4 regions of the Dyadobacter sp. SRI_021 genome follow, and region 3 is predicted to be linked to each of the others. Evidence: riboswitches for the same ligand, from Rfam matches in the RefSeq annotation. Region 3 holds a riboswitch; each other region holds the start of a gene.
What was found. A riboswitch is a leader RNA that binds a small molecule or an ion and turns the genes downstream of it on or off. The one in region 3 is predicted to bind cobalamin.
Positions count from the first base shown of each region.

Region 1 (2,200 bases), on a different contig from region 3:
AGTATTAGAGCCTGAATGACGGTATCCGTCGGTGTCTGACATCCCGAAATCTACACGATATCGCAGCTTATCAGTGATCGCACCGCCTGCGCCTGCGCGGATGCGCCGTGTGTTAAATGTGCCATAGCTGGCCGAAAAGTCTGCCTTAAAGCCCGCAGTCGGTCTTTTTCTCACAATATTGATGATCCCGCCTAACGCCGAATGGCCAAACAGCACCGAGGCTGGCCCCTTCAACACTTCAATCGATTCGACATTGGCAAGATTGGTGTTCGGCGCGCTGGTCGAGATGTTGTGGCGCTCGTCACGGACACCGTCCACGAGCAGGACGAAGTTGGAAAAACCGCGGATCGTAAAGTGCTGAAAACCGCCATAAGTGTTGTTGGCCCGCACGCCGGTCGTATTTTTCATGGCCTCGCCCAAATCGTCGATACCGCGCTGCTCGATCGTTTTGACCGATACCGTGGAAGTGGTGATGGGCATATCCCGGAGTGGAACATCGATTTTGTTGATGGCTGAATAGGCCTGCCGACGGACAGTACTGATCACGACTTCGGATAGCTCGTTGGTGGCGGTGTTAATTTTGTAATTCAATTCCAGCGCCTGACCATCTTTGAGAACGATATTGTCCTTTTTTGCGTCATGGCCCACGCCGGTGGCAACGAGCGTGTAGCTTCCTGCCTGGACGTTTTTAATGTCAAACCGGCCGTCCGCGTCGGTTACGGCCGCATAGCTGGTTCCTTCCAACCGCACGCTGATCCCGGCAATGGCATCGCCCTTTTCACTTTGGATCGAGCCTGTAACCCTGCCTGGCCCGGCACCCAGACTGGCAATTGAGCTAAGTAATAGCGCGAATGACAGCAATAAGGTAAATGTTTTTTTCGCCTCCCTGCTGTTGGTTCGCGAGCAGCAGAATGTAGTTGTTTGCATACTTTTAACTATGGTTAGATGAGTTAAAAGCTCTTTGCAATATTTCAAGAAGCTTTTTTTGGAACAAAGGGGAACGATCACGCAGGGGCGCATTGGTTTGTGATACCAAAACCATCAGACATAACAGATCCAGACCGACATGCTCTATTCCGCGAAAGCGTCGTCAACGTGAAAGGCAGGTCTCCTGACTTGTAACATTTATACCATCCTTCCCATCCGAATTGAACAGTGGATATACACCGATATAAACTTTAAGTGTTACTAACAGTTGCGCGACAGTTCGTGATTCACACACGATTCCCTATTAATCTGCTGATAAGCAAAACCTTTCCCGATGGAAAATGAAAGTAAAGAACTTTTTGAGGCCACAAAGATATAGGAAGATAGGAAGAACTCGCTAAAAAAGAGTCTGGTATGCCATGATTAGGGGAGTTTCGCTTTAGTTTCAGAGCTATCCCAAAGGTTAATGTTGAAAATACCCTGCAATTTTCGTCAAAAAAGCATGAAGGCAACCACCTCCATGCTTTATGTATTTTACTGTCTTCTTTACTTTGCCCTTTTCAACCGTGCTTCTTGGCGATGGAATTGATCCAAGCGGCGATTTTGAGCGCATCTTCCCTAGGAACCTGTTTCATCGGGGCCATAGGCGGATATCCCGGCCAGTTTGCAGGTTTGGGATTGTAGATCAGCTCGACAACCTGCGCGTTGGTATACTTCTTCTTTGAGACATCTAAGTAAGCGGGGCCAACAAGCCGCTGACCCGCTTTGTGGCAAGCCAGGCAAGTGTATTTGCTAAGCAGCTTTTCTACGTCTGCCGGGATTTTTATCTCGTGCTTTTGCTGTGCTTGAACTGATGATACTGCCATCAACAATACAAATGCTAAAAATACTTTACGCATATTCTTTGTGAGTTTGAGCCTCGTCCACAGCAGCAGCCATCACATTGATTTACGTTCTGCCAGATACGCTTCCGCGCTGGAGATACTCTTTTTAAGCTTCCGCTGAACGACCAAAATTCGGGTTGTCTGATCATCCACATATTCCTTGGCAGCATTGTCTTCTAGTTTCGCCAATGTATCCGCTTTGTAATGGTGCATCCAGTCCATCATAGCGTGGTCGGCACTATCCAACGCTGCGGCTAGCCCGGTCACTTTATTTTTTAAAGCCGAATTGCTGTCAAGTTTGGCGGCATCCGATTTCAGCCTCATTTGCAGCTCCATTACTTTTGGCATCAATGCCATCAAACTATCATGGGTCTCCATTAGCTCGTGTG
Region 1 is NZ_JBYCZM010000020.1:12,081-14,280, reverse strand. Features, by position in the region: gene AC2YIT_RS31195 (TonB-dependent siderophore receptor) at 1-927, opposite strand, end outside; cobalamin riboswitch at 1,085-1,272, opposite strand; gene AC2YIT_RS31190 (c-type cytochrome) at 1,488-1,826, opposite strand; gene AC2YIT_RS31185 (hypothetical protein) at 1,866-2,200, opposite strand, start outside.
Region 1: linked by a shared signal. The riboswitch ahead of AC2YIT_RS31195 (TonB-dependent siderophore receptor) and the one ahead of AC2YIT_RS17080 (hypothetical protein) in region 3 are both predicted to bind cobalamin.

Region 2 (2,200 bases), on a different contig from region 3:
CGCACCGCGTGTCAGGTCTAAATGCAATGCATCCACCGGTAATGCAGTCGCAATTGCCAGATTATCGTCTAGCGGCCCGAAATAGGTTGTTACCAGAATGCGCAGCTTCGGAAGCGCCTCTCTGATCTGATTGTAAGCGCTTAGAAATGCGAGCTTTTCCTTTTCATTCAAATCCAATACTAATGCCGGCTCATCGAGCTGCACCCATTCGGCACCTCTTGCAGCAAGTTCTTTTAATATGGATATATAAACAGGTAAAAGGCTGTCCAGTAGGTCAATGCGATCGAAGCCACTTTCCTTTTCTTTACCCAAAAGCAAATAGGTAACCGGCCCCAGCAGTACCGGTTTGGTATGAATGCCTTTTTGCAATGCATCTTCAAATTCCAGCAAAACCTTCTCCGAATACCGCTTGAATTTCTGGTCCTTCACAAACTCGGGAACGAGGTAGTGGTAGTTGGTATCAAACCATTTCGTCATCTCCATCGCATTGATATCCAGCCCGTTCTTCTGGTAACCGCGGGCCATTGCGAAATAGAGGTCGAGCTCTTTGTTCGATTTCCCGTCGACCAACTGGTGGTAACGCTCGGGAATGGCGCCTACCATCAGCGAGGTATCGAGAACATGGTCGTAAAGCGAAAAATCATTGGAAGGAATGAGGCCGATGCCTGCAATCTGCTGCGTTTCCCAGTTCTGGTGGCGGATCTTCCGGGCGACTTTCTGCAATGCATCGCGATCGATCGTTCCTCCCCAGAATTGTTCGTTGGCTTTTTTGAGCTCGCGGAGGCTTCCCACGCGCGGGTAGCCAAGGTTGTGTGACAACATACTTTTTGTGTTTAAAGAGTTAATAAAACCCTGTGAAAACACCCTCCCATCCCGACAAAACGCCTGTTGCGGACGGTCGCCGGTACTTCATTCCATCGCGGCAACACGTAGCTACCCTGCGAAACGAACAGATACAGTTTCCCCAAAACAGCCGGGTAGCCTGTGATACTGCAATAAAATGTGGTAAATCAATGCTTGACTACTCCCCACCCGTGAGGGAAAAGCCATTGAGGATGACGGCAAGTCTCCTGGCTTGTATCATTTTTACCGCCCTTCTCGCGCGCCGGGGCGCTGCAATGGGACGCGAGGGTAAAAATTGGCCCTGAATGCTCAGAGCGGATACTTACAGTAGCACGACTGCCCGTGAATTGCACACGGTTCCTTTTTTGTTTTGCTATGTTTTGGCTGAGGGATCCAAAAGCAAAAACCATCACCCCGATTGACGGGCGTTCACAAAGAACTGCGTCAAATTTAGGCGGAAGGCGCATTCGGCCGTAAATGGTCGGCCAATTTCAGTGAAGTGAGTAGAAATTAGCCTTTCGGCAGGATAAAATATCTTATTTGGAGTAAAATAAATGGCGATAAAAGTGATTTCGTATTAGCTAAAAAATCGTCCCGGCCGCATCCGCATCCAGTATAAACTCTGCATTCAAATGATTCTGCAAAACCGTCGCCGGGAAATCCTTTGAAACGGGGAATGCGAGGGCGCGCTGGATTATGGGGGCTTTCGCACGGCTAGAAGCAAGGAGGATCGCAGCGCGTGCTTCGAGAATGTGCCGGATACCGACGGTAATCCCCCGAGTGAGCGTCGTGGGCTGTTTGAAATACTTCTGACCTACTTCAACGGTGACCGTATCAAGCTCAGAAATATGGGCGTAAGTATCCCAGGAGGTACCTGGCTCGTTGAGGGCGAGGTGGCCGTTCATGCCTACGCCCAATATAATAAGGTCGAGACCACCCAGGCTTTCCACGACTTTGTTGATGCGGTCGCATTCGGCTTGCGGATCGAAGGCCTTGCCGTCGAAAAAGACAATCTGGTCGGGACGGAGGCCGACGGGTTTCAGAAAATCGCGGTCGAGGAGGTCACGACAACTGCCGTCGTCGCCGGAACCAAGGCCTATCCATTCGTCGAGGCCGATGAAAATGCATTGGGAGAAATCGACGCGGCCATTCTGGTTGGCCGCTACCAACGCATCGAACATTCCCTTGGGGCTACTGCCGGATGGGAAGCAAATAACCGACGTAGGTTTGTGGTTTATGAGGTCGATCACGCGCTCAGCCGCGGCGGAACTCATAAGCGCGTAGTCGGGATAAACGCTGATTTTGGGTGTCATGAAAAGTGGGGTTCAGGTTCTCGGTGTGTCAATCTAAACATTCT
Region 2 is NZ_JBYCZM010000001.1:738,754-740,953, forward strand. Features, by position in the region: gene metE (5-methyltetrahydropteroyltriglutamate--homocysteine S-methyltransferase) at 1-822, opposite strand, end outside; cobalamin riboswitch at 1,044-1,269, opposite strand; gene AC2YIT_RS02945 (6-phosphogluconolactonase) at 1,425-2,156, opposite strand.
Region 2: linked by a shared signal. The riboswitch ahead of metE (5-methyltetrahydropteroyltriglutamate--homocysteine S-methyltransferase) and the one ahead of AC2YIT_RS17080 (hypothetical protein) in region 3 are both predicted to bind cobalamin.

Region 3 (2,200 bases):
GTTGGGTAATGACGTTGATCACACCGCCCATGGCTTGCGAGCCGTACAGTGACGACGCGGGGCCTTTCAGTACTTCAATCCGTTCAACACCATTCAGATTGATCTGGGAAAGGTTGGTTGCACCCGCCGGGCGGCCATCGATGAGCAACAGCGTCCGCTGGTTTAATCCTGAAAACTGCGGACGAAATCCCCTGATACCGATGCCGGAAGACAGATTGGGGTACTGGATCACATCCACCGCGGCTGCTTTTCGGACAATATCGGTCAGGTCGGCGGAGGGCGTCATCTGAATATCCTCTTTGGAAATAATATCCAGCTTCTGAGCGATCTTTTCCTTTTTGGTTTCAAAACGGGTGGCAGTTACCACGATCGGATCGAGCAGCTTTTTAGCCGTCGAATCCGCGTTGCTTTCCTGGGCGGATGCTGCCGACTGCGCTACGGTTGAAATGGCTAGTAGTGAGAGCAATAAGCCGCCGACTGAAATGTGGGCGGGGCGGTAGAATTGGGTATACATTGTTAGAATTGAAATGATTCAAAAAGAGTGATACCGCCGATCAGAATCGAGAATACACCGACCGCGTAGTTGACGATCATCAGAAAACGTTCGCGTTTCCCGGCGAAACGGCCGATGGAAAAGGCGAAAAAATAGCCGTACGCTGACATGGAGAGGATAATGCCGATACTTTGCAGTACAATGATCCAAACGGCGGTCATGGCATCGCGGGCCGCGAGTGTAAGTGCCACTGCGCACGCCCCGCCCGTACCGGCAAGACCGTGCACCATGCCTACCCAGAATGAGCGGCTCACCCTGCGTTCGACTGGCGCCGGTACGGGAGCGTCTGTTTTGAAATTCCGGCGGATCGCCATAATGCCGAGCCAGATCATCAGCGGGCCGACTAATAGCTCAACCTGGTCGGCAATGTGCAGCGACATCGTAGATTTGAGCAAAAGCACCAGAACGGCGAATAGAATTAGTGTGAGTGAATGCCCCAGCGCCCAGTGGGAGGATCGCCAAATGAGTTTCCATCGAATGGCCGGGTTCAGTGGGGTCACCCCCGGCTGGGCCGCTCCCGGCCGGACCGCTCCTGGGGCCGCACTATTGTTTTCTTCCGTGGCAAGAACCGAAACCGCAGCCATATGGTCGGGTTCGAAGGAATGCTGCACACCCAGGAGCAGCGAGTCAATAAGCAGATACTGGATCATTTGGATTTCCGCATAAATTAAAACATAACTTATGGGAGAATGCAGGGAGTAGCGCAGCCGCAATGCAGCCTGCCGTTTCCTCTTGCCTTTCTTCCCGAAAGCAAAACCGGATTATTCAACGGCAGGTCTTCTGGCTCGTTCAGCTCTTGCGCCTTCCCAGGAGTAATGATTGAATGACTGAATTTTGAATGATTGAATGATCGAATACTTTTTATTCAATCATTCAAAATTCAATCATTCAAAATTATATCCCAGTGACATCTTACAAGAACATCGTTTATTGAACTTACAGCAGCGGGTACTGCTCCGGATTTGCACCGGATTCCCTTTTAATCACGCCGGGGGCGCGAACCAATGAATAGACAAAGCTAGGTGTTTTTGTTGGAGATAAGCCAGAAAAATAGCTGAATACCGCTAACTTTACGGCATTAAAAGTTCTTTAACATACTTCTCCAACAGGAAAAGGGATTGCGTATCAACGCATTCCGGGGGAATCGTCGGGGCCACCCATGTGGTGGAGTCACGAGCTGTCGCGCAACTGTAAAGGATTAATGATTGAATGACCGAATGATTGAATATTTACTATTCAATCATTCAATCATCGCACCGGCGACCCGGTCAGTTTTTCAATCATTGAACTAAGCCAGAACACCCATCCTTTTCCTTGTTGACAATGCTTTCGCGGTATGAAGCAGGGTCTGGTTTGGATATTCGTCGGTTTTCGCCGCTTTGCGGTCCGACGCTCACCTGGCGTGTTGCTGCCTGGGGAGTTCCTTTCTGTTTCCTGCTGATTATTTTGCTTGTCTGTCAGCGCACATCAAATCTTGATTTTTCAGGCTGCTTTGATTTTCGAAGGACTGCGACTGCTGTGAATGATGTTCAGGACTTCAATACGTTCCGGCTTGATACGGTAAATGACCAGGTATCTGCCATGTTGCAGGTTTCGGCACATGCCGGTTTTAGTCGGAATGAAACGACAGATGGGATGATGAAGATA
Region 3 is NZ_JBYCZM010000005.1:229,654-231,853, reverse strand. Features, by position in the region: gene AC2YIT_RS17085 (TonB-dependent receptor plug domain-containing protein) at 1-514, opposite strand, end outside; gene AC2YIT_RS17080 (hypothetical protein) at 517-1,203, opposite strand; cobalamin riboswitch at 1,307-1,574, opposite strand; gene AC2YIT_RS17075 (hypothetical protein) at 1,877-2,200, shown strand, end outside.

Region 4 (2,200 bases), on a different contig from region 3:
CCAAAAGCGCCGTAAACCCTAATGCGAGAAAACCCAGCCATTGCCAGGTATTCTCCGGCCATCTGAATGTACCTATCAGAAAATCCAAATGCTCCATAGGATAATACGTACCGACCAGCATCGACAAAATAGGCATTACAATCCCGCTGAGCATAAATGAAAGGATGATCGCGCGTGTGTCGTACACGACACCAAGCTGGCGGATGGACAAGTAAGAAATGGCCGTCAACAGTGCATTGCCCAAACCTAATGCATTATCCCGCAGCGACGACGAAAGATCGGGCCGGAACACGAACAGAATACCGGTAAAACCAACGAATATAGCCATCCATTCCTTGCCATTCAGTGTTTCTCCGATGAGCAGCCAGGAGAAAAGCGCCAGAAAAATTGGGTAGGTATATTGGTAGGTAGAAGCCCGGCCGAGTCCAAGCGTCTGGATTGCATAAAATAGCATGTACAGCGACAATGTTCCTACTACACCTCTGAAAATAAGCAGTCCCAACTTTCCGCCCTCCTGCCTCAGCGGCCGTTGCCAGATGCTGCTAATGATAAAAACCACCCCAACAATGTTCCTGAAAAAAACCAGCTGTACAATATGGAACTCCCTTCCCAGCCATTTCGAGATCGCCGACGTAAGCGAGAAAAAAAATGCGGCGCCGAGCATAAGGTAAATGCCTTTCAGGGAGGATGCGGTCGGGAAATTTTCAGTAGAAGCGGCCAAAAGCAATCAGAATTTGCTGCAAAGATAGCGGTTATCGTACACAACGGAAAGTCGGGGGAAATACCTACCTTTGCACCCGCCTGGTGCCACAAGCTGCTTCTAGTCAGCGATTAGGCTTAATAGGGAATTCCGCTAGCACCGGAAGCTGTCCCCGCAACTGTAAGTCTGCCAACACGTGCCCGATTCTTCATGCCACTGTCCTGCGACGGGAAGGCTCCGGGTGCGAAAGACGAGCCAGGAGACCTGCCAGAGCATTTTGATCGGACCGTTTTCGGAGGAAAAACAGAAGATCGCCGCCAATCATTGCGATTTAGAGTGTTTAGCGAACGGAGATTTGTGGGTTACTGGATGCTATGGGCAAGTTTTGCACTGGCATTGCCAGTCTGTGCACAAAAAGACTCCATCGCCCTCGATCCTGTAATCGTGAAGGGATTCGTCCCGCAAAAATTCATGAGCGGCCTGAAAATCCAGCGCGTCGACTCCGCTTTGCTCGCGCAGGTACGCTATCAGAATATCGGTGACGTATTATCCGCTTATACCCCGATTGCATTTAAAAATTACGGGCCGGGCCAGCTCAGTACCGCCTCGTTCCGGGGCACCTCCGCCAACCATACCGCCGTTTTGTGGAACGGGCTCAATATCAATGCGCCTACACTTGGACAAACGGACTTTTCCACCATTCCCGTGGCGGGTTTCGACCAGCTTTCGGTTCAGTACGGCTCCGCGGCGAGTGTTGTGGGCTCCGATGCCGTGGGCGGAAGTATTTTGCTTGACAGCCGCGCATCGGCAACGCCGTTTCATGTGTCTGATGGCGGACAATATGATAGCTTCAATAACCATCAGAGCCGAACAGATATCCGCTATCTAGTGCCACTAAACAACCAATGGGCTTTCTCAGGTAAAACGGCACTTTACTATGGCAGGATGAACAACGATTACCCCAAACCAACCCGGAACACTTACGCACTCTTGCCTACCGAAACTTTTCAAAAAGGCATTGTACAGGACCTGTTTCTCCACGGACAAAACAACCAGGAAATTTCCGCACACATCTGGCTCACCGACAATAAACTGACGCTGACGCCCGACGATATCCAAGGTCGTGAAATGACCCGTACTACGGCCTATCGTACGATGTTCCGCTATCAGGTCCGGACGCTCACGCTACGCACCGCCTGGGTACGCGACATCATAGATTATGCCAAAGGTGACCTCTCCCACCCCGACCATTCAATAACGGATAAGTTCGCTTCGAGAATAGAAAAGGATTTTCTTCTAAATCTTGGCAACAATATCAATCCTATTCGCCTCAAAACCGGAGGAGAATGGACGCATTATCGTTCACGCGTGCCCGGATACGCGCTCTCGCCCGCGAGCGAGAACCGCACGGACTTCTTCCTGCTCACCCGCTGGCAACCGACAGCGCGGATTACTACTTCCATTAACCTTAGGCAGGGCCTCGTTACGGGTTTCAATCCA
Region 4 is NZ_JBYCZM010000007.1:313,269-315,468, reverse strand. Features, by position in the region: gene AC2YIT_RS22815 (DMT family transporter) at 1-721, opposite strand, end outside; cobalamin riboswitch at 786-986, shown strand; gene AC2YIT_RS22810 (TonB-dependent receptor plug domain-containing protein) at 1,037-2,200, shown strand, end outside.
Region 4: linked by a shared signal. The riboswitch ahead of AC2YIT_RS22810 (TonB-dependent receptor plug domain-containing protein) and the one ahead of AC2YIT_RS17080 (hypothetical protein) in region 3 are both predicted to bind cobalamin.